One region of the Streptomyces sp. A2-16 genome, then DNA from elsewhere that is predicted to be linked to it. Evidence: riboswitches for the same ligand, from Rfam matches in the RefSeq annotation. Region 1 holds a riboswitch; each other region holds the start of a gene.
What was found. A riboswitch is a leader RNA that binds a small molecule or an ion and turns the genes downstream of it on or off. The one in region 1 is predicted to bind S-adenosylmethionine.

Region 1 (9,974 bases):
ATCGCGTTGAAGAGATGCGTGGCCACCGTGGCGCCCGCGTCGATGGCCTCGAGGGTCTGCTCGTACGTCGCGTCCGTGTGCCCGACCGCCGCGATGACGCCGTGCTCGGCGAGGAGCCGTACGGAGTCGATGCCGCCGGGGAGTTCGGTGGCCAGCGTGACCATCCTCGCCTGCCCGCGCGCCGCGTCGATCAGCTTGCGGACCTCCGCCGGGTCGGGGTCGCGCAGCAGCTCCTCGGAGTGCGCGCCCTTGCGGCAGGGGGAGATGAACGGGCCCTCGAAGTGGATGCCGGCGATGTCGCCCTGTTCGGCGAGCTCGCTCAGCAGGCCGGCCCGGTGGGCGAGGAAGTCCATCTCGCCCGTGACGGTGGAGGCGACGAGGGTGGTGGTGCCGTGGTTCAGGTGGGTGCGGATGCCCTTGAGGATGTCGTCCGTGGTGCCCGAGGTGAAGGAGGCTCCGCCGCCGCCGTGGTTGTGGAGGTCGACGAAGCCGGGGACCAGCCAGTTTCCGGTGACGTCGACGACCTGGGCGTTCTCGGGGGCGGTGCTGGTGATTCGCGTGCCCTCGACGACCACTTGGCCGTTCTCGACCGTTCCCGTGGGCAGGACCACGTTGGCGCCGGAGAGCACCAGGGGGGTTCCGGCCGGCGCGGGGTGCGGGTTCGTCGTGGCTGGTCGCGCAGTTCCCCGCGCCCCTAGCGGCGTTGCCATCAGGGAATTACCTCCGTACGGTCCGTTGTCTCGAGGAGATCCCAGGCCAGCAGGCCGGCACCCAGGCAGCCCGCCGTGTCGCCCAGGGCGGCCGGGACGATCGTCGGGAGCTTCTGGAAGGTGATCCGGCTGCGGACCGCCTCCCTCAGCGGTGTGAACAAGGTTTCCCCCGCCTCGGCCAGGCCGCCACCGATGATCAGGGTGCGGGGGTCCAGGAGGGTGAGGGCGGTGACCAGGCCGTCGGCCAGGGCGTCCACGGCGTGCTGCCAGACCTCCCGGGCCCTCGCGTCCTCGGCCTCCACCGCCTTCGCGCAGTCCGCCGCGTCCGCCTCGGGATTCCCGGTGACCGCGGCCCAGGCCTCGCTGACCGCCGCCGCCGAGGCGTATCGCTCGAGGCAGCCGCGCAGGCCGCACGGACAGGCGGTGCCCCCCGGCCGTACGACGATGTGGCCGATCTCGCCCGCGAAGCCGTGGGCGCCCGCCTCCACCCGGCCCGCGATGCCGATCGCGCCCGCGATGCCGGTGCCCAGGGCGACGAAGAGGAAGCGGTCGGTGCCCTGGCCCGCTCCGATGCGGCCCTCGGCGAGACCGCCGGTGCGGACGTCGTGGCCGAGGGCGACCGGGACACCGCCGAGCCGCTCGGCGAGCAGCGCGCGCAGCGGGACGTCCCGCCAGCCCAGGTTGGCCGAGTAGGCCGCGATGCCCCGCTCCTCGTCGACGATGCCGGGGACGGCGACACCGGCCGCGACCGCGGGGGCGCCGAGGTGCTCGGTGCCGTACGCGCGCAGCTCGGCGGCGAAGTCGAGGATGCCGTCGACGACCGCGTCCGGTCCGCGCTCGCGGCCGGTCGCCCGGCGGGCCCGGTGCAGGAGCTCGCCGCCCGCGCCGACCAAGGCCGCCTTCATCCCGGTGCCGCCCACGTCGAGGGCGATGACATGTCTCACGGGGGACAGTGTGACCCTTGGACCCGCAAGAGGTCTAGTCCACTCACGTGGTGTAGACCTTAGTTCCAAGATATGTATGACTTTTCGAAAGCTTTCGAACGTGAGTGTGGGGCGGTTGTCGGTGCGGCGGCGAAGGACGGGAACGATCGCGGCGGTGTCCGCACTGGGTATGACGGCGGTCCTCGGCGGCTGCGGGCTCGGCGGAGGATCGGGTGAGGTGACGCTGAAGCTGGTCGCCGCCGACTACGGCGACAGCTCGGCCGACAGCTCCCAGAAGTACTGGGACAAGCTCGTCAAGGAGTACGAGGCCCAGCACCCCGGCGTGAAGATCGACGTCAGCGTGTACTCCTGGACCGACGTCGACCGCAAGGTCAAGGAGCTGGTCGACGCGGGGCAGGCGCCCGACATGGCGCAGATCGGCGCCTACGCCGACTACGCGGACAAGGGGCTGCTGTACAAGGCCGACGACCTGCTCGGCATCCGGGAGCAGGCCGACTTCGTGTCGCAGCTCGCCTCCGCCGGGCGGATCAACGGGATGCAGTACGGGATGCCGTTCGCCGCGTCGACCCGGCTGCTCTTCTACAACAAGACCCTCTTCGCCGACGCCGGCCTCACCCCGCCGACGACGTGGAAGCAGCTGGCCGCCGACGCCGAGGCCCTCAAGGCGGACGGGGTGAAGTACCCGTACGCGCTGCCGCTCGGCCCCGAGGAGGCACAGGCCGAGACCATGCAGTGGCTGCTGAGCGGGGGCGGCGGCTACGTCGACTCCATGGGCACGTACGGCATCGACTCCGAGGAGAACGTCACGACGCTGAACTGGCTCAAGGACGACCTCGTCGGCAAGGGACTGACCGGCCCCGTCGCGCCCGAGAACCTGAACCGGGCCGCCGCGTTCGCGGCCTTCGCCGCCGGGGACGTCGGCATGCTCAACGGGCACCCCTCGCTGATGAAGATGGCCGCCGCGAAGGGGGTGAAGTTCGGGATGGTGCCCATGCCCGGCGCCGAGGGCAGGACCAAGAACTCCATGGGCGTCGCCGATTGGATGATGAGCTTCCGGCAGAACGGGCACGCCGAACAGGTGGGCGACTTCCTCGACTTCGTCTACAGCGAGAAGAACGTGCTCGCGTTCTCGCGGGAGTACGACCTGCTGCCGGTGACCAACTCCGCGTCCGAGGCCATGAGCGGGGACTCCCAGGACGCCGACCTCAAGCCCTTCCTGAACGCGCTGCCCAGCTCGGAGCTGCCGCCCGTGGGCAAGACGTCCTGGGCCTCGGTCAGCGCGGCCGTGAAGAAGCGGATCGGATCGGCGGTGAGTACGAACGGGAGCCCCGCGGACGTGCTGCGCGGGCTGCAGCTGACCGCGCAGAAGGCGGAGTAGGCGCGGAAGCGGCCGCGGCAGCCGCCGTGGCCGCTTGTCAGTGGGGGGCGTTACGGTCGGGGCATGGAGCATGCGGAACTCGACCGCCGGGAGCGGGACGTGCTCGCGCTGGAGCGCCGCGGATTCGCCGGGCCCGGCGCGAAGGAGCGTGCGATACGGGAGGAACTGGGCCTGGCCCCGGTCCGCTACTACCAGCTCCTCAACGCCCTCCTCGACGACGAACGTGCCCTGGCCTTCGACCCGGTCACGGTGAACCGGCTGCGCAGGGTGCGGGAGGCCCGGCGGTCGGAGCGCTGAGCGTCAGCCGAGCCGCTCCGCCAGCGTCCGCAGCAGCCCCACCACGCCCTGCGGGCCGTCCACCACCAGGTCGGCCCGCGTGCGCAGTTCCGTCACCTCGTCGCTGCCGCTGCACACCAGGAGCCCGGGGGTGCCGCCGGTGCGCAGTTCGTCGACCGCGGAGTACGCGGGCAGATCGCCCAGGTCGTCGCCGGCGAACAGCACGGACCGGGCGGAGACCTCGCGCACGTGCTTCAGGAGGGCCACCCCCTTGTCCATGCCGGGCGGGCGGAGCTCCAGGACGAGGCGGCCGGGTTCCACGATCAGACCGTTGCGGACGGCCAGGTCGGTGAGGGGTCCCTGGAGGGCGTCGAAGGCGGCCTGGGGGTCGGCGGCCCGGCGGGTGTGGACGGCCACCGCCCGGCCGCCCTTCTCCTCGAGCCACGCGCCGGTCCCGGCCAGGAGCTCCGGCAGCTCGGCCCGGACCGCGGCCACTCCCGGGTGCGGGGCGGGGGCCGTGACCTCGCCCGTCGCCGCGTCCCAGCGCTCGGCGCCGTAGTGGCCGAGCACGGTCAGGTGCTCGAGGCCCGGCACCTCGGCGAAACCGCCGTTGCGGACCGCGACCGCGGCCGGGCGGCCGGTGATCACCGCCACGGACGCCACCTTCGGCGCGAGCGCCGCGAGCGCCGGCACCGCCTCGGGGTGGGCGAACGCCTTCTCCGGGTCCGCCACGATCGGCGCGAGCGTCCCGTCGAAGTCCAGGCCGATCACCGCCCGGTGCGGCTCCGCGAGGATCGCCCGCAGGCCGTCCCGCCCGGCGGAGTTGAGGGGCACAGGAAGGTTCATGCTCACCCGTTCAGCGCGGTCAGCGCGGTCAGCTGGTCCAGGAACCACTGGGCCGGGGGGAGCGCCGTCGCCGCCGCGGCCAGCCGCTTCGCGCGTTCGGCCCGTTCGTGCGCCGGCATCGTCAGGGCCTCGTGCAGGGCCGCCGCCGTCTGCTCCACGTCGAAGGGGTTCACCACGATCGACTCGTCACCGAGCTCCTCGTACGCCCCGGCCTCCCGCGACAGCACCAGCGCGCACGCCTCGTCGGAGACCACCGGCACCTCCTTGGCGACCAGGTTCATGCCGTCCCGGATGGGGTTGACCAGCGCCACGTCGGCCAGCCGGTAGGCGGCGAGGGAGCGCGCGAAGTCGTCCTTCAGATTCAGCAGGACCGGGGTCCAGCCAGGGGTGCCGAAGGTGTCGTTGATCTCCTCCGCCTGCCGCTGCACCTCGGCGGTGTACTCCCGGTACACCGCCAGGTCCTGCCGAGACGGGTACGCGAACGCCACGTGCACCACCCGCTCCCGCCACTCGGGCCGCGACTCCAGCAGCCTTCGGTAGGCGAGCAGCCCGCGCACGATGTTCTTGGACAGCTCGGTCCGGTCCACCCGCACGATGGTCTTCCGGCCCTCGCCGATCTCCTCGCGCAGGGCGACGATCCGCTCCTCGACGTCGGCCTCGTGGGAGCGGGCGCGCAGGAAGTCCGCGTCCGCGCCAAGGCCGTGCACCCCGATCCGCGTCCGTCCGAGCCCGTCCACGAGCGCCGTGCAGCAGGCCGTGAAGGCGTCCGCCCAGCGGTGGGTGAGGAAGCCGAGCCGGTCGGCGCCGAGCATGCCGCGCAGCAACTGCTCCGCGATGTCGTCCGGCAGCATCCGGAAGTACTCCACCGGCGCCCACGGCGTGTGCGAGAAGTGGGCGATGCGCAGGTCGGGGCGGAGTTCGCGGAGCATCCCCGGCACCAGGCACAGGTGGTAGTCCTGCACCAGGACCGCCGCCCCCTCGGCCGCCTCCTCCGCGAGCGCCTCCGCGAAGGCGCGGTTGTACGTCTCGTACGACGCCCACTGCCGCCGGAACTCCGCGTCGAAGGTCGGCTCCAGCGGGGTCTGGTAGAGGAGATGGTGTACGAACCAGAGGACCGAGTTCGCGATGCCGTTGTACGCGTCCGCGTGCACGTCGGCGGGGATCGCGAGCATCCGGACGCCGTCCTCGCCGACCCCCTGCCGCACCGCCTCGCGGTCGCCGTCGGACAGGGCCGAGCACACCCACAGCGCGTCGGACTCCGGCCCGATCGCCGACAGGCCGGAGACGAGGCCGCCGCCGCCGCGCCTGGCTCGCAGCGAGCCGTCGTCGCCCACGTCGTACGAGACGGGACCTCGATTGGACGCGACCAGGACGCGGGCGTTGTGCGAAGAAGCCATGCCTCGAAACCTAGCCCGGCACCCAACCGCTCAAACGTTCCCGTCCGCTGCGGCCGGACCTTCGGCCGCGGGACGGTGGCGGCCGGTCGCGCAGTTCCCCCGGTCTCCGGGCGGGACTACGCGACCCTTCTTTTCATGTACTCCGTGATCTCCCGCATCGGCGGCCGTTCCTCCGTGTCCACCGAGTACGTGCGCGGCTCGAAGCCCGTCTCGCCCCGCTCGAACTGGGTCAGGGCCGGGCGGATCATGTGGCCGCGGGCCAGCCGGAGCTGCGCGGTGCGGTAGATCGCGGCGGACATCCGGCCCAGGGCCTGCCCGTCCTGGTGACGGTGCTTGCGCACCCCCACGTCGACCTGGGCGAGCGCGTCGAGACCCACCAGGTGCAGGGCGTCGACCAGCATGCCGAGCTCCACGCCGTAGCCGACGGGGAACGGGAGCTGCTCCAGCAACGAGCGCCGGGCCGCGTACTCGCCGCCCAGCGGCTGCACGAAACCGGCCAGCTGCGGCCAGTGCATGTTCAGCAGCGGGCGCGCCATGAGCTCGGTGACCCGGCCGCCCTGTCCGGCGGCGCCGCCCAGGGGACGGTCGTACATGCCCTTGACCAGGTCGACCTCGGGGTCGGTGAGCAGGGGGCCGACGATGCCGGAGACGAAGTCCGAGGAGAACTCCTTCAGGTCGGCGTCGATGAAGCAGACGATGTCCCCGGTGGTGACCAGCAGGGAGCGCCACAGGACCTCGCCCTTGCCGGGCAGGGCGGGCAGCCGGGGCAGGATCTCGTCGCGGTGCACCACCGTGGCACCGGCCGCGGCGGCCACCTGCGAGGTGCGGTCGGTCGACCCCGAGTCGACGACGACGATCTCGTCGACCAGCGGAACCTGACGCACCAGGTCGTGACGTATCACGGAGACGATGTCACCGACCGTCTCCTCCTCGTTGAGCGCGGGCAGCACGACACTGACCCGCTGTCCGGTGCGCTGCTTGGCGGCCATGATCCGGTGCAGCGGCCGGTCGGTCAGCGACCAGGAGCGGGTGCTCAGCCAGCGCTCGACTTCTTCCAGCACGTAGGCGGCTCCTCACTTGTGATCCATCTCGCGGTTCGGACGACTCTCTCAACTGTCCTGGTCGTCGGTTACAGTCTTGAACAACGCGGATGACCATCGCATGTCCAGGGTGGCCCGCCGTTCACAACTTCATACCGCTCATCCAGAGGGGCAGAGGGATACGGCCCGATGAAGCCCCGGCAACCCTCCAGTCGGTTCTCGTAGTGATCACTGACGATCGTCTCCGCGAGGCTCCCGGCTCGGGAAGGTGCCAAATCCGTCTCACGGCGAAGTGCGTCGTGAGGAAGATGAGGAGAAAGGGCCTCGCCTCCATGGCTGCGCAGACTGTTGCAAGCACCACCGACTCCACGACCGTCGACCTCGGTCCCGCCGCGGCGCTGAGCTGCCGCGAATGCGGTCACCGCGTCCCGCTCGGCCCGGTCTTCGCGTGCGAGGAGTGTTTCGGCCCGCTCGAGATCGCCTACGACTTCTCGGCCTACGACACCGAGGAGCTCCGCAAGCAGATCGAGGCGGGACCCGCGAACATCTGGCGATACGCCCCGCTGCTGCCCGTCCCCGCGGACGTGGCGGACAAGCCCAACATCAACCCCGGCTGGACCCAGCTCGTCAAGGCCGACAACCTCGCCCGCGAGCTCGGCGTGACCGGCGGTCTGTACATCAAGGACGACTCCGGCAACCCCACGCACTCCTTCAAGGACCGCGTGGTGGCGCAGGCCCTGGAGGCGGCGCGCGCCTTCGGCTTCACCACCCTCTCCTGCTCCTCGACCGGCAACCTGGCCGGCGCGGTGGGTGCCGCGGCCGCCCGGGCCGGCTTCCGCTCCTGCGTGTTCATCCCGCACGACCTGGAGCAGGGCAAGGTCGTCATGGCCGCGATCTACGGCGGCGAGCTCGTCGGCATCGAGGGCAACTACGACGACGTGAACCGCTTCTGCTCCGAGCTGATCGGCGACCCGGCCGGTGAGGGCTGGGGCTTCGTCAACGTCAACCTGCGGCCGTACTACGCGGAGGGGTCCAAGACCCTGGCGTACGAGATCTGCGAGCAGCTGGGCTGGAAGCTCCCCGACCAGCTGGTGGTGCCGATCGCCTCCGGCTCGCAGCTCACGAAGATCGACAAGGGTCTGCAGGAGCTGATCAAGCTCGGGCTCGTCGAGGACAGGCCGTACAAGATCTTCGGTGCGCAGGCGGAGGGGTGCTCGCCGGTGTCGGTCGCGTACAAGGCGGGCCATGACGTGGTCCGGCCCCAGAAGCCGAACACCATCGCCAAGTCGCTGGCCATCGGCAACCCCGCGGACGGCCCGTACGTGCTGGACATCGCCCGTCGCACCGGCGGTGCGGTGGAGGACGTGAACGACGAGCAGGTCGTGGACGCGATCAAGCTGCTCGCCCGTACGGAGGGCATCTTCGCGGAGACCGCGGGTGGCGTGACCGTGGGCGTGACCCGCAAGCTGATCGAGAACGGGGTGCTGGACCCCTCGCTGACGACCGTTGTGCTGAACACCGGGGACGGTCTGAAGACGCTGGACGCGGTGGCGGGTACGGGACTGACCGCGACCATCCGCCCCAACCTCGACTCGTTCCGCGAGGCCGGCCTCGCGTAGTCGTCTGTCCGCGGGCCGGTGGGGGCAGGTCGCGCAGCTCCCCGAGCCCCCTGAAAGCCTTATCCGACCGGAGGTCTGAACATGAGCGTTTCCGTCCGTATCCCCACCATCCTGCGCACCTACACCGGCGGCCAGGCCGAGGTGCAGGCCGAGGGCGGGACCCTCGCCGAGGTCATCGCGGACCTGGAGAAGAACCACACCGGTATCGCCGCCCGCGTTCTCGACGACCAGGGCAAGCTGCGGCGGTTCGTGAATGTGTACGTGAACGACGACGATGTGCGGTTCGAGCAGGGGCTGGAGACGGCGACGCCCGACGGGGCCGGCGTCTCCATCATCCCGGCGGTCGCCGGCGGGTGACCGTATGACTGGTCATTACCTTCGGTAACAGTAATTACCGAGTGTTCATCCGATTGCCCTCTCCGCGAGAGAAGCGGAGGGGGCAATTCTCTATGGTTGAGCGCGGTACAGTTGGGGAAGCTGCTGCTTCCTTCATGCCGGGCGCATATGAGTGCCGACTTCGGATGCGACGAGAAGTAGCCAAAGTGTGTGGGTTCTTTGCGTCTTATGCTCCTTTTGTGGGGCCCGACTTGCCCCGAATTCGGGCGAATTCTCGCTACATTCCGGACCCCTTCCGTCCAGAATTCTCGTCCGATTGACCTGTTGCAGACGGCAGTTGGACAGATACATTCAGCCGCGGTCGACGCGTTCCGGCGCACGCCCCCAACCATGTGGGGGGTGAGGTCTGACCCGGATCCACGAAGTGTGGATCCGTGCAAGGGCCAGTAATAGGGGAGTTAGGCATGGCTCAGGGCACCGTCAAGTGGTTCAACGCGGAGAAGGGGTACGGCTTCATCGCGGTCGACGGTGGTGCGGATGTATTCGTCCACTACAGCGCGATTCAGATGGACGGCTACCGCACCCTTGAAGAGGGCCAGCGGGTCGAGTTCGAGATCTCGCAGGGTCAGAAGGGGCCGCAGGCGGACATGGTCCGTCTCGCGACTGGCTGAAGCACGCGCCGGGTAACAACAGCGTCGTTCTTCGTTCTTCTTCGAAGGGCTCGTACCCCATGGGGAGTCATGGGTACGGGCCCTTCGGCATGTCCCGGGGCCCCGCCGGGACCCCTGCCACACCCCTCGCACACCCCTCGCACCCCCTGTCGTTCCTGGCCGTTCCCTGAGAGGCGCTTGCACTCGACCATGCCGAGTGCTAATCATTGGCGTTAGCACTCTGAAGGTGAGAGTGACAACGAAGGACCGGGTCGGTGAGGCCCGCAGGCCAGGTGGGGAAGGAACCCACGAGGTGTGCGAGCCGTCCGTCGCGGGCGCGGGCGCGGTCCGAAGGAATCACCCCCAGTCCTGGAGGGACCACTTCACATGGCCAAGATCATCGCGTTCGACGAGGAGGCGCGGCGCGGCCTCGAGCGCGGCATGAACCAGCTCGCGGACGCCGTCAAGGTGACGCTCGGCCCCAAGGGTCGCAACGTCGTCCTCGAGAAGAAGTGGGGCGCCCCCACGATCACCAACGATGGTGTTTCCATCGCCAAGGAGATCGAGCTCGAGGACCCGTACGAGAAGATCGGCGCCGAGCTGGTCAAGGAAGTCGCCAAGAAGACGGACGACGTCGCCGGTGACGGTACGACCACCGCGACCGTTCTGGCGCAGGCGCTGGTCCGCGAGGGCCTGCGCAACGTAGCCGCCGGCGCCAACCCGATGGCCCTCAAGCGCGGTATCGAGAGGGCTGTCGAGGCCGTCTCCGCCGCCCTGC
Region 2 (9,974 bases), 1.7 Mb from region 1:
ATGCGTCACCGCCCCCTCCGCCCGGCTCCACGTCGCCAGCCACGCGTCCTGCGGCCGCCCGATCAGCAACAGCACCGGCGGGCAGTGGAACACCTCGTCCTTGATCTGCCGGCACAGGCCCATGCCCCCCATCGGCACGGCCTCCCCGTCCAGCACACAGACGTCGATCCCGCCCTTGTCCAGCTCCTTCAGCACCGCGGCGGGCGTGGCGCACTCCAGGAACTCGACCAGCGGGACGTCGGGAGCCGGTCGCCGGCCGGAGGCGAGCCGCACCTGCTCGCGGGTGTTGGAATCGTCGCTGTAGACCAGCACCGTGGCGGTCGGCTGCATTGTTCCTCCGTGACGTCAGCGTCGTAAGGACAGGCCCGTTGGGCCGGATGCTACTCCCTTGAACACCACGTCAACACCGGTATGGAGCAGGGAGACACTCCGAACGGCACCCCCCGGGGTGAGGGCGGGATAAGCGACCGACATAATGTCGGTCGTGGCGACAGCAACGACAGAGACAACCGGGCACGCGCACCCATCGGTCAACCGGCCGAACCTCACCAGCGTCGGAACCATCATCTGGCTGAGTTCCGAGCTGATGTTCTTCGCGGCCCTCTTCGCGATGTACTTCACCCTGCGATCGGTGACGGGTCCCGACCACTGGAAGGAAATGGCGCACAGCCTGAACTTCCCGTTCTCGGCGACGAACACCACGATCCTGGTGCTTTCCTCCCTCACCTGCCAGCTCGGCGTCTTCGCAGCCGAGCGCGGTGACGTGAAGAAGCTCCGGGGCTGGTTCATCATCACCTTCATCATGGGCGCGATCTTCATCGGCGGTCAGATCTACGAGTACACGGAGCTGGTGAAGAAGGACGGGCTCTCGCTCTCCTCCGACCCGTACGGCTCGGTGTTCTACCTGACCACCGGCTTCCACGGCATGCACGTGACGGGCGGCCTCATCGCGTTCCTGTTCGTTCTCGGGCGTACCTACGCGGCCAAGAGGTTCACCCACGAGCAGGCGACCGCGGCGATCGTCGTGTCCTACTACTGGCACTTCGTCGACGTCGTCTGGATCGGCCTCTTCGCCACGATCTACATGATCAAGTAGCCGGGCCCGCTCCCGACATCGCAAGCATCGACGCAGAAGATCCTGACACCGGGGTAATCCGTGAAAAAGCTCTCCGCACGACGACGCCACCCGCTGGCAGCGCTCGTCGTCCTACTCCTCGCGCTGGCATGCACCGGGGGGCTGTACGCCGTGTTCGCGCCCGCGGACAAGGCGAAGGCAGATGAAACCGCCCAGTCCCTTGCCATCGACGAGGGCAAGAAGCTCTTCGCCGTAGGCTGCGCCAGCTGCCACGGCAGGGGAGGCGAGGGCTCTTCCGACGGTCCGAGCCTCGTGGGCGTGGGCGCCGCCGCCGTCGACTTCCAGGTCGGCACCGGCCGCATGCCGGCCCAGCAGCCGGGCGCGCAGGTCCCGCGCAAGAAGGTCATCTACACGCAGGCCGAGATCGACCAGCTGGCCGCGTACATCTCCTCGCTGGGCGCCGGTCCGAGCATCCCGACCGAGGCGCAGTACGGCCCCGACGGTGCCGACATCGCCAAGGGCGGTGAGCTGTTCCGCGACAACTGCACCCAGTGCCACAACTTCACCGGCAAGGGTGGTGCGCTGACGCACGGCAAGTTCGCGCCGAGCCTGGAAGGCGTCGACCCGAAGCACATCTACGAGGCCATGCAGACCGGCCCGCAGAACATGCCGTCGTTCCCCGACACCACGCTGTCGGAGCAGAACAAGAAGGACATCATCGCGTACCTGAACGCGGTCAACGGCGACGACACCGTGAGCCCCGGCGGCCTTGAGCTGGGCGGTCTCGGCCCGGTCTCCGAAGGCCTGTTCGCCTGGATCTTCGGCCTCGGCGCGCTGATCGCGATCGCCGTCTGGGTCGCCGCTCGGACCGCAAAGGCCAAGAAGTCATGAGTAGCCAAGACATTCCAGAAGAGAACCTGCCCGCAGAGCAGGACGCGCACGGCGCGGTAGGCGTCGCGGACGAGAAGAACCCGTTCGCGGACCCCGGCCTCCCGCCCCACGAGCACCGGGTGCAGGACATCGACGAGCGGGCCGCCAGGCGGTCCGAGCGCACGGTGGCCATGCTGTTCACGGTGTCGATGCTGGCCACCGTCGGGTTCATCGCCTCGTACGTGGGCATCCCCCACGACAAGTCGATCTTCGTCTTCCCGATCGGGCACATCAACGCGCTGAACTTCGCGCTGGGCCTGACCCTCGGTCTCGCCCTCTTCGCGATCGGCGCGGGCGCGGTCCACTGGGCCCGCACCCTGATGTCCGACGAGGAGATCGCCGACGAGCGTCACCCGATCGAGGCGTCCCCCGAGGTCCGCGCGAAGGTCCACGCGGACTTCAAGCAGGGTGCCAAGGAGTCGGCGCTCGGCCGTCGCAAGCTGATCCGCAACACCATGTTCGGCGCGCTGGCCCTGTTCCCGCTCTCCGGCGTCATGCTGCTGCGCGACCTCGGCCCGCTGCCCGGCACCAAGCTCCGCCACACCATGTGGCGCAAGGGCCTCCAGCTCGTCAACATGAACACCAACGAGCCGCTGCGTCCCTCCGACGTCGCGGTCGGCTCGCTGACCTTCGCCAAGCCCGAGGGCCTGGAGGAGCACGACGAGGAGTTCCAGACCGAGATCGCCAAGGCCGCCCTGATGATCGTCCGCATCCAGCCGGACAACATCAAGGACAAGCGCGAGCTCGAGTGGTCGTACGAGGGAATCGTCGCGTACTCGAAGATCTGCACCCACGTGGGCTGCCCGATCTCCCTGTACGAGCAGCAGACGCACCACGTGCTCTGCCCCTGCCACCAGTCCACCTTCGACCTCTCCGACGGTGCCCGGGTGATCTTCGGCCCCGCCGGTCACGCCCTGCCGCAGCTGCGCATCGGCGTGAACGACCAGGGTTACCTCGAAGCGCTCGGCGACTTCGAGGAGCCCGTCGGTCCTGCATTCTGGGAGCGCGGATGAGCACTGAGACCACCACCGAGTCGCGCTCGCGCGACAAGGCACCGGCCGGCGAGCGCGTCGCCGACTGGGCCGACGGCCGGCTCGGGATCTACTCCCTGGCCAAGGCCAATATGCGCAAGATCTTCCCCGACCACTGGTCGTTCATGTTGGGTGAGGTCTGCCTCTACAGCTTCATCATCATCATCCTCACGGGTGTGTACCTGACGCTGTTCTTCCACCCGTCGATGAACGAGGTGGAGTACCACGGCAGCTACGTCCCGCTGCAGGGACAGCTGATGTCCGAGGCGTTCAACTCGACCATGCACATCTCCTTCGATGTGCGCGGTGGTCTGCTGATCCGGCAGATCCACCACTGGGCGGCGCTGATCTTCCTCGCCGGCATGTTCGTGCACATGATGCGTGTGTTCTTCACGGGCGCGTTCCGCAAGCCGCGTGAGGTCAACTGGCTGTTCGGCTTCCTGCTGTTCGTCCTCGGCATGTTCACCGGCTTCACCGGTTACTCGCTCCCGGACGACCTGCTCTCCGGCACCGGTGTCCGCTTCATGGAGGGCGCGATCCTGTCCGTGCCGATCGTCGGCACGTACCTGTCGTTCTTCCTGTTCGGCGGAGAGTTCCCGGGCGGCGACTTCGTGGCCCGCTTCTACTCGATCCACGTCCTGCTGCTGCCGGGCATCATGCTCGGCCTGGTCGTCGGCCACCTGATCCTGGTCTTCTACCACAAGCACACGCAGTTCGCGGGCCCCGGCAAGACCAACAACAACGTCGTCGGCATGCCGCTGCTGCCGGTCTACATGGCCAAGGCCGGAGGCTTCTTCTTCCTGGTCTTCGGTGTCATCGCGGCCATCGCGGCGATCGCCTCCATCAACCCGATCTGGGCGATGGGCCCCTACCGTCCCGACCAGGTGTCCACGGGCGCCCAGCCGGACTGGTACATGGGCTTCTCCGAGGGCCTGATCCGTGTCATGCCGGGCTGGGAGATCAACTTCTGGGGTCACACGCTCGTCCTGGGCGTGTTCATCCCGCTGGTGATCTTCCCGCTGGTCCTCGTCGCGATCGCGGTCTACCCGTTCATCGAGTCCTGGGTCACCGGCGACAAGCGCGAGCACCACATCCTGGACCGCCCGCGCAACGCCCCGACGCGTACGGCCTTCGGTGTCGCGTGGATCACCTGGTACATGGTGCTGCTGATCGGTGGTGGAAACGACCTCTGGGCCACCCACTTCCACCTGTCGATCAACGCCATCACCTGGTTCGTGCGGGTCTCGTTCTTCGTCGCCCCGGTCCTGGCGTTCGTCGCCACCAAGCGGATCTGCCTCGGCCTCCAGCGCCGCGACAAGGAGAAGGTGCTGCACGGTCGCGAGTCCGGCATCATCAAGCGCCTGCCGCACGGTGAGTTCATCGAGGTGCACGAGCCGCTCAGCCAGGAGCAGCTGCACACGCTCACCGCGCACGAGCAGTACAAGCCGGCCGCGATCGGCGCCACGGTCGACGAGAACGGCGTCGAGCGCAAGGTCAAGGGCTCCGAGAAGCTGCGCGCCAAGCTGAGCGAGGCGTACTACGGCGAGGAAGCCCAGATCGCCAAGCCGACCGTCGAGGAGTACAAGGAGATCACGAGCGGCCACGGCCACCACTGATCACTGCTTGTCGCTGCGCTCGCCACGCGCGGTGGAAGGGCCCGTCCGGAACGCCGGACGGGCCCTTTGCCGTGCGCTGCTCCCCGCGCCGACGCGCCGGGCCCGCCGGAGGCGAAGGGCCCCGTCCGAACACCGGACGGGGCCCTTCGCCGTGCTCCGCGCTGGATAGGGTGTGAGGACACTTTTCTACGACATCTGGAGCGGCCCCATGAGCGCTGTGACCCCCGCTGGAGGCGACATCGCGGCGGGCCGTTCCTGGCCCGAGGTGCTGAACGCCCTGCTGTACGGCCGTGACCAGAGCGCCGAGGCGACGGCCTGGGCGATGGACCGGATCATGCAGGGCGAGGCGACCGACGCACAGATCGCGGGCTTCGTGGTCGCCCTCCGCGCCAAGGGCGAGACGGTCGAGGAGATCAACGGCCTCGTCCGGGCGATGTACGCGCACGCCAACGTGATCGAGGTCCCCGGGCGGACGGTCGACATCGTCGGCACCGGGGGCGACGGCGCCAAGACCGTCAACATCTCCACCATGTCGGCGATCGTCGTGGCCGGAACCGGCGCCACGGTCGTCAAGCACGGCAACCGCGCCGCCTCCTCCGCGTCCGGCGCCTCGGACGTCCTGGAGAAGCTCGGCGTCAACCTGGAGCTGACCCCGCGGCGGGTGGCGGAGGTGGCCGGGGAAGCAGGGATCACCTTCTGCTTCGCGATCAAGTTCCATCCGGCACTGCGTCACGCGGGCGCCGCACGCGGCCAGTTGGGCATCCGCACGGTGTTCAACATCCTCGGACCGCTGACCAACCCCGCCCGGGTGCGGTCCCAGGCCGTCGGGGTCGCGGATCCGCGGATGGCACCGGTCGTCGCGGGCGTCTTCGCCGAGCGCGGCAACTCCTCCCTGGTCTTCCGCGGGGACGACGGCCTCGACGAGCTGACGACCACGTCGACCTCCCGCGTCTGGGTCGTCCGCGACGGCAAGGTCACCGAGGAGAGTTTCGACCCCCGGGACGTCGGCATCGAGCTGGTGCCTGTGGAGGCCCTGCGCGGCGGTGACCCGGCGTTCAACGCGGAGGTCGCGAGGAAGCTCCTGGACGGCGAGACGGGCCCGGTGCGGGACGCCGTGCTCCTGAACTCGGCGGCCGCCCTGGTGGCCCTGGAGCCCGGTCCCGGGACGCTGGCCGAGCAGCTGCGGGCCGGGATGGACAAGGCGGCCGAGGCGATCGACTCCGGGGCGGCGAAGCGGACCCTGGAGCGCTGGGTGGCCGCGAGCAACGCCTAGCGCCCGGCGGGGTGTCGTCCCGCGATCCGGACACGGGTTGCGGGACGACGATCACCTCGCGTACTTTTTTTGACCAGGTCATGAGTGACAGTCATGAGGCCCCGGCCGACTGTCCGGCAACCCTCCGTCCGTGGCGGGGTGCCCCGGGTGAAGACCAGGCCGTAGGCAGCGAGGTCTGCGGCAAGCGCGGATCCCTCACGAACCAGGGATCCTGGTCGTTCGAGGAGTCTTCCGTGAGCAAGCGAATGCGATAGGGCGCCGAGCCCCGCCTCCGCACACCCATCTCACCTTTCTCTTTGCCCGGGAGTCCCCCATGTCTGTCTCCACCGCTGCCTCCGCCCAGACCATTTGTTCCCAGCTGCCCGTTCTGGGCCGTGATGTCACCGTCCCGCTCGTCACCGGCGGCGAGGTCACCTACGCGGCGCTCGACTACGCCGCCAGCGCTCCGGCCCTCCAGCGGGTCTGGGACGACGTGGCGGCCTACGCGCCCTACTACGGCAGCGTGCACCGCGGGGCCGGCTACCTCTCCCAGCTGTCGACCGACCTCTTCGAGAACGCCCGCAGGACCGTCACCGAGTTCCTCGACTGCCGGGACGACGACCAGCTGGTCTTCACCCGGTCGACCACCGACTCGCTGAACCTCCTCGCCGCCGCCCTCCCCGCCGACTGCCAGGTCTTCGTCTTCGAGACCGAGCACCACGCGAGCCTGCTGCCCTGGCAGGACGCCCGGGTCAGCTACCTCGACGCCCCGCGCACCCCGGACCAGGCCGTCGAGACGCTGGAGAAGGCCCTCGCCGACCGCGACCCTCAGGGCCCGGCCCTGGTCTGCGTCACCGGTGCGTCCAACGTCACCGGCGAACTGTGGCCGGTCCGCGAGCTGGCCGCCGCCGCCCACGCCCACGGCGCCCGGATCGTCCTGGACGCGGCCCAGCTCGCCCCGCACCACCCCGTGAGCGTCCGTGACCTCGACGTCGACTGGGTCGCCTTCTCCGGGCACAAGCTCTACGCCCCCTTCGGTTCCGGTGTCCTGGCCGGACGCGCCGACTGGCTCAGGGCCGCCGACCCCTACCTCGCGGGCGGCGGCGCCAGCCGCAAGGTCACCCGGCGCGAGGACGGGGGAGTGGACGTGGAGTGGCACGACAGCGCCGCCCGCCACGAGGCCGGCTCCCCGAACGTCATCGGCGCCTACTCCATCGCCTCGGCCTGCAGGGCGCTGACCGAGGCCGGCTTCGACACCCTGGTGGCCCGCGAGCAGTACCTCGTCGAGAAGGTGAAGACAGGGCTCGCCGAGGTCCCCGAGGTCCGCGTGCTGTCCCTCTTCGGCGACGACGCCCCCCGGGTCGGCGTGATCTCCTTCGTCGTCGAGGGCTGGAACAGCTCCCACTTCGCCGCCGCCCTGTCCGCCGAGTACGGCATCGGCGTCCGCGACGGCCTCTTCTGCGCCCACCCCCTCGTCCGCACCCTCCTCGGCAGCGACCCGCAGTCCCAGGGCGAGTGCGGCGCCCCCGAGGCGGCGCCCGGCGAGAAGTCCCTCAACGCGATCCGGGTGAGCTTCGGCGCGGGCACGCCGGACGAGCACGTCGAGCGGTTTGTGAAGGCCGTGAAGGAACTGGTCGCGGACGGTGCGAAGTGGACGTACCGCACCGAGGACGGCCGCTGCGTCCCGGCCGTCTGAGGTACCGGCCACCGGCGCGCGTATACGCTCCCCCTCAGCAGCCGTACGAAAGCAGGGGGAGCACGGGGTGCAGGAGCTGCGCGAGACGGACCCGCGGACCATCGGGCCGTACGAGGTCCTGGGCAGACTCGGGTCCGGCGGCATGGGCGAGGTGTATCTCGCCGAGGCGCGGGGCGGGCCGCGGCTCGCCGTGAAGGTCGTACGGACCGAGCACGCCGGGGACCGTACCTTCCGTGCCCGGTTCCGGCACGAGGTCCGGGCCGCGCAGACCGTCGGCGGGGCGGGCACGTACACCGCGCGGGTCGTGGACGCCGACACCGAGGCGGCGCGGCCGTGGATGGCCACCGAGTTCGTGGCGGGCCCCAACCTGCGGGACGCGGTGCTCGACGGCGGACCGCTGCCCGCGGCCGCGGTGCGGCTGCTGGCGGCCGCGCTCGCCGAGGCGCTCGCCGCGATCCACGCCAAGGGGCTGGTGCACAGGGACCTCAAGCCCTCCAACATCCTGCTCGCGCCGGACGGCCCCCGGGTCATCGACTTCGGGATCGTCCGGGCCCTGGAAGGCACCGCCCTGACCCGGACCGGCGTGGTCGTCGGGTCGGTCGGCTATCTCTCGCCCGAGCAGATCCGCAACGGCGCCCAGGTGGTGCCGGCCAGTGACGTCTTCTCCCTGGGCGCGGTCCTCGCGTACGCGTCCGGCGGCAAGGAGCCCTTCGGCGAGGGGCAGGATTCGGTCGTTCTGCTGCGGATCCTGACCGGGGACGTCGACCTGTCCGCCGTACCGAAGGAACAGCTGCCGCTGGTGGAGGCCTGTCTGCGGGACGAGCCCGGCGCGCGGCCCACGCCCGCCGAGCTGGTCGCGGCCGCCGGACACACGACACAGTCGCTGCGCGCGGGCCTCCGGCCGGGCTGGTACGCCCCCGGTGCGGCCAAGGAGCCCGAGACCGCTCCGAGCGGGGCGCGGTGGGTTCCCGGGCACGACTCGGGGGAGCGGGAGAGCCGGGTCGAGTACGTGGCGCCCGTGACCGTCACGGACGTCCCCGAGGTCACCCATGTGTCGCCGCCGCCCGCCCCGCCGTCCCGGCGCGGGCTGCTGCGGGCCGTGGCGGGCGGCGCAGGAGTGGCGGCGGCCGCGGGCGTGGGCGGATGGCTGTGGCTGCGGGACGGGTCGGACGGATCCGCGCAGGTCGGGGCGGGCCCGACGGGCACGCCCGCCACGGGCTGGCAGTACAAGGTCCAGGGGCTCGGCGGGCGGCGCGGCCCCTGTGCCGCGGTCTCGCCCGACGGCACCCGGGTGTACGTCGGCGGCGCGGACCGCGCGCTGCACGCGCTGGACCTGGACGGACGGGCCGTGTGGCGGACCCCGCTCGGTGCCGAGGCCATGTCCCCGCTCGCCACCGCCGACGGCGTCCACTGCCTGCTGGAGGACGGCCAGGAGGGCGCCGCCGAGCTGTGCGCGCTCGGCCCGCGCGGCAAGGTCCGCTGGACCAGGTCCTTCGCGGCGAACAGCCAGTTCCTGGTCGCCGCAGGCAAGCTGATCCTGGTGTCCTACGGGGACGGCTCGGACGCGGGCGGAGTGCGGGCCTACGCCCCCGACGGCAGCGTGCGCTGGTCCACCCCGACCGGTGCCGCGCCCACCAGCGAGCCCATGGTGGCGGACGGGGTCGTCTACGTCGGTACCTTCGGGGACCAGGTCCAGGCCCTGGACGCGAAGACCGGCAAGCGGCTCTGGGCGACGAAGGCCGGCCTGGACGCCGGGCGGCCCGCCCTGGTCGGCGACACGCTGGTCGTCGGATCGGGCGGCGAGCAGTCGCTGCACGGCATCAGCCGCACGGGCAGGTCGCTGTGGGACTCGACCAACGAGAAGGCGTTCGGCAGCCGCTACTTCACCTGCGTGCCGTTCCGCGGCCTGGGCGTCACCGCGTCCGACTACGAACTCGTCGCCCTGGACCCCGCCGACGGATCGACGGTGTGGTCCTTCCGGTTCACCGACGAGGGGAGCCAGTACAGCGACCCGGTGGTCTCCGGCGACACGGTCTACGTACGCCGTGGTTCGACCCTCTACGGCATCGACCGTGCGGGCAGGCAGACCTGGCACAAGCGCGTCGAGGGCGGGGCGTCCATCGGCACCCAGTCCCCGGTGGTCCGGGGCGGCCGCGTCTATGTCGCGACCGCCGACGGCATCACCGTGCTCGCGCTGGACTCCTAGCTGTCGAGGCCGATCGCGAACGCGGCCTCCAGGTCGTGCTGCGAGTAGGTGCGGAAGGCCACGTGGGTGTCGGTCGCCTCGACGCCGGGGATCTTGCTGATGCTGCCCGGGATGACCTCGGCGAGGTCCTCGTGCCGCTTGACCCGGACCATGGCGATCAGGTCGTAC
Region 3 (9,974 bases), 4.5 Mb from region 1:
GATTCCCAGGGTCAGGCCGATCGTCACGGTACGGGGTCCGATCCGCCGCACCAGCCGCCAGGCGAGAGCCGAGGAGATGCCCATCCCAACCGCCCCGGGGAGGGTGACCGCCGCCGTGAGCAGGGCGGACAGGCCGAGCCCGTCCTGCAGAAAGACGGTGATGACCAGGAACGCTGCCAGTGAGGAGCCGAACTGGGCCATGGCGACGGCCGTGCCCAGCAGGTACGGCTTCGACGAGGTCAGCGCCCGGTCCACCAGCGGCTGACGGCCGCGTCGTACTCGTAGGCGTTGGTGCACGGCGAAGACGGCTGCCAGTGCGCACACCGCAGTGCCCCACAGAAGTGCTTGTCCCCCGCTGTCGGGTGTGCGGATGAAGGGCACCATCAGGGTCAGCGTGCAGCCGCACAGCAGACCGAGGCCGAGGACGTCCAGTCGGGAATTGCGTGCGGTGCGCCGGGGCGGGGGCAGCCGGCGGGCCGCGAGGAGCAGGGTGACTACCGCGCACGGTGAGCTCAGCAACAGGCAGCACCGCCAGCCCGCCTCGGGGCCCAGGCCGGCGACGAGGGCACCGCCGAGGGGCGGGCCGAGGGCCGTGGCCACGCCGCCGGTGACTGCGTAGAGGCCCAGCGCACGCCCGCGGGCCTGACCGTGGAAGACGTCCTGAATGGTGCCGATCACCTGCGAGTTGACGAGCCCGGCCGCGGCACCCTGCACCAGCCGGGCACCGATCAGGGTCCCGGGCCCTCCCCCCGTGGCTGCCGTCACCCCGGCCAGGAGGAAGACAGCCACCCCGGCCAGGAAGGGACGCTTGCGCCCGTGCAGGTCACCGAGGCTGCCACCGGGGACGAGGGCCAGCCCGAAGGCCAGCGAGTACCCGGCCACGATCCACTGGACATCCGCCCCGGTCGCCCCGAGCGACTCGCGCATGCTCGGGACCGCGATGTTCAGGACGGCCTGGTCCAGCAGGGTCGTGGCACCCGCCGCCATGCACACCAGCAGCACCCGCCGCGCGGTGCGGTCTTCTCCCGGAAGCATCTACACCCGCCGGGACGGCCGCGGCAGACCACGCCGGTCGCGCGGCGTGTGGCCCGTGCAGTGGGCGCGGAACAGGCCGCGGCGGCGCAATTCGGGGACCGTGTGGCCACGGCGGCGCTGTGCGGGCTCGGCGAAGTCGTCCGGGGTGCCGGGCGGATACGCGAAGATCACGTCAGAGCCGTCGGCGGCGCGATCATGGAACCACTCCTCGATGTGGCAGGCGATCTGTTGGGGCGGGTCCGTGACGGTGCGGTCGTCGTTCGCGACGCGCCGGCCGAGGTCCCGGTTGACGGGGTTGGCGCGGTGGGGGTCCAGGGAGCCATCGAGCGGGAGGGCGCCGAGGCCGAAGCCGCCGAGCCGGTGGGAGAAGTCGGTCAACACGACCTGCGGGGGCAGGATTTCGGTGAGGTGGACCTGATCGAACTGGTCGGCGCGGCGGCTTACCCGGAAAGGACTGCCGATACCCCAGCGGACTCCCTCAAGCCGCGGGCTGCCGCACCGGCTCCACTCCGATGACTTTGCGGTAGACGCGGGCGCCGTCTCCGTAGTCGTCCACGGCGTAGTGCCAGGTCGCCCGGTTGTCCCAGAGCACGAAGTCACCGGCGTTCCAGCCGAAACGGATCGTGTAGTCGGGCGAGGACGCGTGCCTGAGCAGGTAGTCGAGCAGCGCCTTCCCCTCCTGCTCTGTGACACCCGTCAGACCGCGCGCCGAGGTGCTGATGAACAGTCCCTTGCGGCCCGTCTCCGGGTGCTCCAGCACGACAGGATGCTCCACGGTCTCCTCGACCTCGACGCGCTTGCTGCCCTGTGCGTAGTTCGCGACATGAGCGTCGTACACCGCGCCCACCGACCCGAGGAGTTCCTTGAACGGCTCGGACAGGTCGTCGTACGCCGCCTGGAGATCGGCCCACAGGGTGTGGCCGCCCAGCTCGGGCACGACTTCGTAGGTGAGCGACTCGATCGCGAAGACCGGCTGCCGCCACAGTCCCCCGATGTGCCAGGTGCCGGCCTTGCCGGTGCGCTGGACGTCGTAGGGATAGACCAGCGGATGGGTGGGGTCCTTCACCGCGGTCGGGTGGTCGAAGGGCTCCGCGAAGATGCGTACGGCCTCGACGTGCTGCTCCGGTGTGAGGTGCTGGCCGCGGAACACCAGCACCTTGTGCTCGCTGAACGCCCGACGCAGCTCCTCGGCGGTTTCGTCGTCGACGCCGGCCCTCAGGTCGATGCCGATCACCTCCGCGCCGAATCGCGGACCGGCCCGGCGTATCTCGTGGCTCGAGACAGTCGTGGTCATGGCATTCCTCTCTCAGTGCTGCCCTACGGGGATGACGTGCGCGCGGTCGCCTCACGCGGAACGGGCGGAGACGAGGTCAGAAGCATCGACACGCGGAGGCGTCGACACGCGCCAGATCCACGTACAGCCTGCGGTGGAGCGCTGAGGTGGTCACCCCATCATGTCTAGCAGGAAGTTGAGGGATGAATCGTTGCAGCTGCATGAAATGACGGGCGGACGGCCTGGGCTCCGTCACGGCGACGACGGGCCGACCGAAGTGGAACGGGAGCTCTGCGCCCGGCCGGGCCCGGGGCATGAGGCCTCGACAACAGGCCCTTGACACTCGCACCGGCGGACGACATACGTTGAACTAGCAATTTTCTGACAGGTGGAGGCCTTCGATGCGCGTATCTGGCGCGGCACCACAGGGTGCCTGCACGGGTGCGCGGCTGATCACCCGGCGGCATGTCGACTACTGCCGCACCTCCTCCGCCGTCTGTCCCTCCGCACACGTCTGACCCTTGCCGGCCCGTCCCGCCGGCCGTCTCGTCGTGGCCGCAGGCCTTGTGCCCTACGGCCGCGAGTTCGCGTGCATCTCGGAAGGAACTCCCCCTTGTCCGGCCCCACCCTGCACCTCGCCGTTGAGATCGACGGCGAGGGTGCCCATCCCGCGGCCTGGCGCCGCGCCGCCCACTCGCCCGACCAGTTGCTCACCCCTCGCCGCGTGGCCCGGGTCGCCGCCGTGGCCGAGAACGCCGGGTTCACACTGATCACCCTGGATGACGGCGTGCTGCCGCCCGGGGCCTCACCGGATCCGGTGGGCCGCATCGGCGCGGTGGAGCGGGCGGCCTTCCTCGCGGCGTCCACGAGCACCATCGGGATCGCGCCCGTCGTCCCGGTCACCTATGCCGAACCCTTCCATGTCTCCAGCCAGTTGGCGTCCCTGGACCACATCTCCGCCGGCCGCGCCGGATGGGTGGTGACGGAGGAGGATCGCCCCGAGGCGGCCCGCGCCTGGGGCCGCCCCGTGGTCGCCGACGCCGACGCGCGGGCCCGGGAGTCCCGGGACGGGGTGGAGGTGGCCCGCGCCCTGTGGGACTCGTGGGAGGACGACGCGGTCATCCGGTCCGTGGCCACGAGCCGCTACCTCGATCGCGAACGGCTCCACTACATCGACTTCACCGGAGAAACCTACGCCGTCAAGGGCCCGGCGATCGTGCCGCGCCCGCCCCAGGGGCAGCTCGTCGTCCTGGGCAGGACCGGCCAGGTGCCCGCAGCGCAGCTCGATGTCGGCCTCGTCGAGGGCCGCGACCTGACGGCAGTCGCCACGGCCGCCACGGCCGCGGGCACACCCCGCGTCTTCGCGGAGGTCGAGGTGGCGCTCGACACGCCTGACGCCACCGGCGCCGAGCGCGTCGCCGACCTGGAACGGCACGCCCCGTGGACCGATCGGGGAAGGCTGCGGCACATCGGTCCGGCAGACCGACTGATCGCACTGCTGGGCGAGTTGAGCCGTCACGTCGACGGCGTACGGCTGCATCCGCTGGTGCTGGACGAGGACCTTCCCGTCCTGTCCCGCCTCGTCCTGCCGGCCCTGTCCGAACGCCGTCTCGTCGCCCGCCCTCTGCCCGGCACGTCCCTGCGCTCGACCCTGGGCCTGGAGCGCCCCGCCAACCGCTTCGCCACCGCGGCCGTCCAGGAGGAGACCCGATGACCCGCACCGACCCCCTCGACGTCCCCCGGCCCGACGCCCAGCTGCACTTCGGGGTGTTCTTCCAGGGCGTCAACCACTGGACCATCTGGTCCGCCCCCGACAGCGGCTCCCAGATCGACCCCGCCTCCTTCCGCCGGGTCGCCCAGACCGCCGAACGCGGACTGTTCGACGCGTTCTTCCTCGGCGAGGGACTGCGGCTGCGCGAGGTCGACGGCAGGATCCACGATCTCGACGTGGCCGGGCGGCCGGACGCCATCACCCAGCTCGCGGCGCTGGCCGCGGTCACCCGCCGGATCGGCCTGGTCTCCACGTCCAACTCCACCTTCAACGAGCCCGCCGACCTCGCCCGCCGCCTCTCCGGGCTCGACCTGCTGTCCGAGGGCCGCGCCGGCTGGAACGTGGTGACGACCGACAACGCCTGGACCGGTGCCAACTTCCGCCGCGGGGGCTACCTCGACCACGCCGACCGCTATCGGCGCGCCGAGGAGTTCCTCACGGTGGCCCGCGCCCTCTGGGACGGCTGGAAGGACGGAGCCGTCGCCGACTCCGCGGAGGCACGGACATGGTCGACGCCCGGTGCCGTACGCCAAGTGCGCCACCGGGGAGCACAGTTCGACGTCGACCTCGCGCCGACCCTGCCGCGCAGCGCACAAGGCCACCCGGTCATCTTCCAAGCCGGTGACTCCGGCGAAGGGCGCGACTTCGCGGCCCGCAACGCCGACGTCATCTTCTCCGCGCACGGCACCGACTTCGACGACGCCCTGGCCTTCGCCGAGGACATCCGCACCCGTCTGCGCGCCGCAGGGCGGCCCGACGACGACCTGCGGATCCTGCCCGGCACGGAGATCATCATCGGTGCCACCGAGGAGGAGGCCCGGGAGAAGAAGCGCTGGATCCGCCTCCAACAGGTCACCCCCGCAACGGCGTTGGGGATCGCAGGGCTGCTGTGGGGCATCGACCTGTCCGATCGCGACGCCGACGGGCCGCTGCCCAAGGAGGACCCCGTCGTCAGCGACAACGACGGCTCCTTCGGCGCACGGCGCATCGCCGACCCGCGCGCGGTCGTGGCCGAATGGCGGGCGAAGGCGGAGGCACACAGCTGGTCGCTGCGCGAGACCGTCATCGCGCTCGGCCCGCAGCGCGGCCACGTCGGCACCCCCTCCGCCCTGGCCGACAAGTTCGCCCACTTCGTACGGCACGGCGCGATCGACGGCTTCAACGTCACCCCGTACCTCATCCCCGAGGGCCTCGACGACATCGTCGACCTGCTCGTCCCGGAACTTCAGGAGCGCGGGCTGTATCGCACCGACTACACCGGCACCACGCTCCGTGACCACCTCGGGCTGCGCGAACCCCTCACCCACCGGTCCGCACCGGACCACCGGCAGGCGGGCTGACAGCCACCCATGACTGACATGACCGTGGGAGTAGCACTCAACGCATCCGAGGCACAGAACCAGGTCGACGCCAGCGTGCAACTGGCCCAGGAAGCCGCGGCCGCCGGGCTGCGGTCGGCCTGGTTCGGCCAGACGTTCGGCGCGGACTCACCCCAGCTCGCAGCGATCGTCGGACGCGAGGTGCCCGGACTGCAGGTGGGCACCTCCGCGATCCCCGTCTTCGGCCGGCATCCGCTGCTGGTCTCCAGCCAGGCCCAGACGGCCCAGGCGGCGACCCACGGCCGTTACCACCTCGGTCTGGCCCTGGGCACGAAACTGCTCACCGAGACGGGCTTCGGCATGCCCTTCGAACGCCCCATCGCCCGCCTGCGTGAATTCCTCACCGCACTAAGGCAGTTGACCGAAACCGGCACGGCCGACTTCCACGGCGAACTGCTCACCGCCACCACCCCGATCCCGGCGCGCGTACCGGGCGCCGGGAACGGAATCCCCCTGCTGGTCGCCGCGATGGGGCCACAGGCACTGCGGGTCAGCGGTGAACTGGCGGACGGGATCCTGCCCTACCTGGCAGGTCCGCGCGCCCTGGCGGAACACATCGTTCCCGCCGTGACCGCAGCGGCCGAGGCCGCCGGCCGTCCCGCACCCCGGATCGTGGCTCTGGTGCCCGGCGTGGTCACCGACGACGTGGACGCGGTCCGGGCGCAGGCCACCGAGAACCTCGCGTTCTACGAACAGATCCCGTCCTACGCCCGGGTCATCGAACTCTCCGGCGGCCGACGGGCCGCCGACCTGGCCGTCATCGGCGACGAGAAGACAGTCGAGACCGAGACACGGAGGTATCGGGACGCCGGCGCCACCGAGGTCGTCTTCACGGGCACCGAGATCGCCGGTGAGACGGATCGCCGACGCACCTGGGCACTCCTCGGCGAACTGGCCGGCTGAGTACGCCCGTCGGGACGTATGCCCGACATGTCCCCGCACGCACCCCTCGAAGGAGAAACCATGACCACCGAGGCCACCACAACGGACCTCCAGGCCTTCACCGAGAGCTGGCTGGACTGGCACCGCGCCCAGGAGGCCCGGCTCGCCGACCCCCACGGGTTCCTGGCGATCACCGGCCTGCACTGGCTCGACGACCGGCCGCAGCGCTTCCCCGACGCACCGGGCACATGGCACACCGGCCCCGACGGAGTCGTCGTGAACCTCGCCGACGACGAGGAACTGGTCATCGACGGAACGCCGGTCCGGGGTGAACACCGCTTCGGCGTTCTTCCCGAGCGCAGCGACATCCACGCGGTCTGGGGAGACGCCGTCATCGAGGTCGCCAAGCGCGGCGGCAACGACATCCTGCGCCCCCGGCACCCGGACGCGCCGCTCCGCACGGCCTTCGCCGGAACGCCCGCCTACGCCCCCGACCCGCGCTGGGCCGTGACGGGCCGGTACATCCCCTTCGAGGAGCCGCGGCCGACCACCGTGGGTGCCGCGGTCGAGGGCCTTGAGCACGTGTACGACGCTCCGGGCAGGGTGGAGTTCGAGCTGGACGGGCGTCAGCTGTCCCTGACCGCGTTCCCCGGACGCGGTGCGGGCAGTCTGACGGTGCTGTTCACCGATGCGACGTCGGGGGTCACCACCTACGCCGCCAACCGGTCCCTGGCCCTCGGTCCCCCCGCCGCCGACGGCACGGTAGTCCTGGACTTCAACCGCGCCGCGAACCTGCCGTGCGCCTACACCGACCTGGCCACCTGCCCGCTGCCCCCGGCCGAGAACCGGCTGCCGGTGGCGATCGAGGCGGGCCAGAAGATCCCCCGCGAGCGGCTGTGAGCGCGAGCACGGCGAGAGCCTCCGCAAGGGCGAGGGTCGCCCCCGGCAGAACGGGGAGATGGCAGACCGGCTCTCTCCAACGGGGCGTCCCTCTTGCGGCATTGACGTACCACAAGTCCGCTCCGTACGATCACGAACGGCATTGAGTGTCAGCGTCAAGCCCTGGCTTGCTGACCGGCAACCCTCCCGCGCGGTGGGGTGCTCCAGGTGAAAGCCCGGCGGGATCACCGACGATCACCGCAAGCGCGTGGCCCCCGAGCGGGGCCGGAGACGGGAAGGATCGGCATGCGTCTTCGTTGTGATGACCTCAGTGCCTTCGCCGTCGCCGTGGTGTTCTCCCGGCTCTCGCGCCGGCGCCACATCGACCTGAAGCGTTCGAACAGCAGCCTCTGTCAGGCCTGACGCACCTGGCGGGCCTGACAGGCCTGCCCACGGCCGGTGGACGTCCGGCACCGGTCGTCGCCGTACCCGTCCCCGCCTGATCCCGCCCTCTGCCTCCGCGGCCCCGTTTCCCCTGATCCCTGTATGCACTGCGCCACCCCGCCACCGGCAGCACGCCGAGCGGGGCCGTACGCCCACGCACGCCTGTGCCTCCCGCGGCACCTGTGCCCGGTGACACGAGTAGGAGTACCCCTCCGTGAGAGCAATTCCGGATTTCCGATCCTCCCGATGGGCGGCGCTGACCGCCCTGACCACCACCGGTGTGCTGCTGACCGCCTGCGGTTCGAGCAGCGACGGCTCCGGCGCCGGCAGCGGCGCGCCGAAGTCCGGCGGCACCCTGACCTTCGCGGTGGGTTCCGACTCCGGCTGCGTGGATCCGCAGCAGGTCGGCAGCAACGAGAGCATCTACTCGGTACGCCAGACCGTGGACTCCCTGACCGACCAGGACCCCGAGACCGGCAAGATCGTGCCGTGGCTGGCCAAGAGCTGGGACGTCAACTCCGACGCCACCACGTTCACGTTCCACCTGCGCTCGGGTGTCACCTTCAGCGACGGCTCCGAGCTGACCGCGCAGGTGGTCAAGGACAACTTCGACGCGGTGCCGAAGCTCGGCGCCCTCGGAACCCTCGCCCAGGGGTACCTCAGCGGCGTCAAGAGCACCTCCGTCGTGGACCCGCTCACCGTCAAGGTGACCTTCAAGCAGCCCAACGCCCAGTTCCTGCAGGCGACTTCGACCCACACGCTGGGCATCGAGTCGTCGGCGAGCGTGAAGAAGACCCCGCAGCAGAAGTGCACCGAGGGCGTGGTCGGATCCGGGCCGTTCGTGCTGAAGCAGTACGTGCAGAACCAGTCGATCACTCTGGCCAAACGCACCGGCTACGACTGGGGCTCCTCGCTGTGGTCCAAGAAGGGCGAGGCCTATCTCGACAAGGTGGTGTTCAAGGTCGTGCCCGAGGCGGGGGTGAGGGCCGGCAGTCTCCAGTCCGGGCAGGTGGACGCGATCAGCAGCGTCGGCAGGGCCAACGAGGCGGCCCTCAAGGGCGGTCAGGTCACCCTCCTGCGCCGGGCCAACCCCGGTGTGGTGTTCGGCCTGGGGCTGAACAACTCCCGGCCCCTCCTCAAGGACACCAAGGTGCGCCAGGCGATCCTGGCCGCCATCGACCGGAAGCAGATCGCCGACACCGTGTTCCCGACCGGCACCCAGCCGGCGACCAGCGTCCTGGCACACACCACACCCGACTACACCGACCTCTCCACGGACCTCTCCTTCGACTCGGCCAAGGCCAAGTCCCTTCTCGAGGGGGCCGGTTGGAAGGAGGGCAGCGACGGGATCCGCGTCAAGGACGGCAAGAAGCTCCGCCTGACCATCACCTGGTTCCCCAACGCGGCCACCAACCAGCCCGCTCTGGAGCTGGTCCAGCAGCAACTGAAGGCGGTCGGGATCGACGTGGTGCTCCAGCAGCGCCAGGTCAGCGAGTTCGCCACCACGGTCCAGTCGAGTGACTTCGAGGTGGTCTGGGGGAACACCACCCGCGCCGATCCAGACATCCTGCGCACCTCCTTCTCCACCCAGCTGAACAACTCCTACAAGCTTCCGGCCGGTTCGCTGGACACGGCACTGTCCGAGCAGGCCGCGACCACGGAGACCGCGAAGCGCAAGCAGCTGGTGGAAGAGGCGCAGAAGCTCATCGTGCAGAACGCGTACAACGTGCCGGTGGTGGAGCTCCAGACCCAGCTGGCCGTGTCGAAGAAGGTGCACAGCCTCGACTTCGACTCGGGCAGCCGCATCCAGCTGCACGACACCTGGATCGGCTAGCGCGTGCGCCGCTATGTGATCAAGCGACTGGCGCAGGCGGCCGGGGTGCTGTGGGCGGCGTACACGGTGTCGTTCCTGGTACTGAACTGGCTGCCCGGTGACCCGGTCACCGCGATGGCCGGTGCCGGCATGGATTCGGGTGAGGTCGATCCGGCCCGGCTCGCCGCGCTGCGGCACGAGTACGGCTTCGACAAGCCCGTGCTCGTGCAGTACGCCGACCATCTGGGACGGGCGGTGCGCGGGGACTTCGGCGACGCGGTGTCCACGGGCCGCCCGGTGACCTCCACTCTGGCTGACGCGCTGCCGCAGACGCTGCAACTGACCGGTGCCGCAATGCTGTTGGCGGTGTTTCTCGGCGGCGGTCTCGCGATCGTGGCCACGTACACCTCGCAGCGGTGGCTGCGGCAGGTGTTGCTGTCGCTGCCCCCGCTCGGGGTGTCGGTCCCGACGTTCTGGGTGGGGCTGCTGCTCGTCGAG

Region 2: another riboswitch for S-adenosylmethionine. It lies ahead of IOD14_RS34060 (aminotransferase class V-fold PLP-dependent enzyme); the one in region 1 lies ahead of thrC (threonine synthase).
Region 3: another riboswitch for S-adenosylmethionine. It lies ahead of IOD14_RS21345 (ABC transporter substrate-binding protein); the one in region 1 lies ahead of thrC (threonine synthase).

Annotation. Positions count from the first base shown of each region.
Region 1 covers NZ_CP063808.1:9,291,314-9,301,287, reverse strand. Annotated here, with positions in the region: gene nagA (N-acetylglucosamine-6-phosphate deacetylase) at 1-710, opposite strand, end outside; gene IOD14_RS41685 (ROK family protein) at 710-1,654, opposite strand; gene IOD14_RS41680 (extracellular solute-binding protein) at 1,824-3,032, shown strand; gene IOD14_RS41675 (DUF3263 domain-containing protein) at 3,096-3,329, shown strand; gene otsB (trehalose-phosphatase) at 3,333-4,154, opposite strand; gene IOD14_RS41665 (trehalose-6-phosphate synthase) at 4,157-5,551, opposite strand; gene IOD14_RS41660 (glucosyl-3-phosphoglycerate synthase) at 5,668-6,612, opposite strand; SAM riboswitch class I at 6,748-6,906, shown strand; gene thrC (threonine synthase) at 6,924-8,210, shown strand; gene IOD14_RS41650 (MoaD/ThiS family protein) at 8,292-8,567, shown strand; gene IOD14_RS41645 (cold-shock protein) at 9,011-9,217, shown strand; gene groL (chaperonin GroEL) at 9,584-9,974, shown strand, end outside.
Region 2 covers NZ_CP063808.1:7,564,294-7,574,267, reverse strand. Annotated here, with positions in the region: gene IOD14_RS34090 (response regulator transcription factor) at 1-330, opposite strand, end outside; gene IOD14_RS34085 (heme-copper oxidase subunit III) at 476-1,096, shown strand; gene IOD14_RS34080 (c-type cytochrome) at 1,157-1,966, shown strand; gene IOD14_RS34075 (Rieske 2Fe-2S domain-containing protein) at 1,963-3,018, shown strand; gene IOD14_RS34070 (cytochrome bc complex cytochrome b subunit) at 3,015-4,652, shown strand; gene trpD (anthranilate phosphoribosyltransferase) at 4,861-5,925, shown strand; SAM riboswitch class IV at 6,002-6,118, shown strand; gene IOD14_RS34060 (aminotransferase class V-fold PLP-dependent enzyme) at 6,239-7,600, shown strand; gene IOD14_RS34055 (serine/threonine-protein kinase) at 7,668-9,806, shown strand; gene IOD14_RS34050 (Lrp/AsnC ligand binding domain-containing protein) at 9,803-9,974, opposite strand, start outside.
Region 3 covers NZ_CP063808.1:4,755,447-4,765,420, reverse strand. Annotated here, with positions in the region: gene IOD14_RS21380 (MFS transporter) at 1-1,035, opposite strand, end outside; gene IOD14_RS21375 (hypothetical protein) at 1,036-1,416, opposite strand; gene IOD14_RS21370 (TauD/TfdA family dioxygenase) at 1,514-2,329, opposite strand; gene IOD14_RS21365 (LLM class flavin-dependent oxidoreductase) at 2,922-4,022, shown strand; gene IOD14_RS21360 (NtaA/DmoA family FMN-dependent monooxygenase) at 4,019-5,419, shown strand; gene IOD14_RS21355 (LLM class F420-dependent oxidoreductase) at 5,438-6,361, shown strand; gene IOD14_RS21350 (DUF1684 domain-containing protein) at 6,422-7,240, shown strand; SAM riboswitch class IV at 7,379-7,492, shown strand; gene IOD14_RS21345 (ABC transporter substrate-binding protein) at 7,878-9,497, shown strand; gene IOD14_RS21340 (ABC transporter permease) at 9,501-9,974, shown strand, end outside.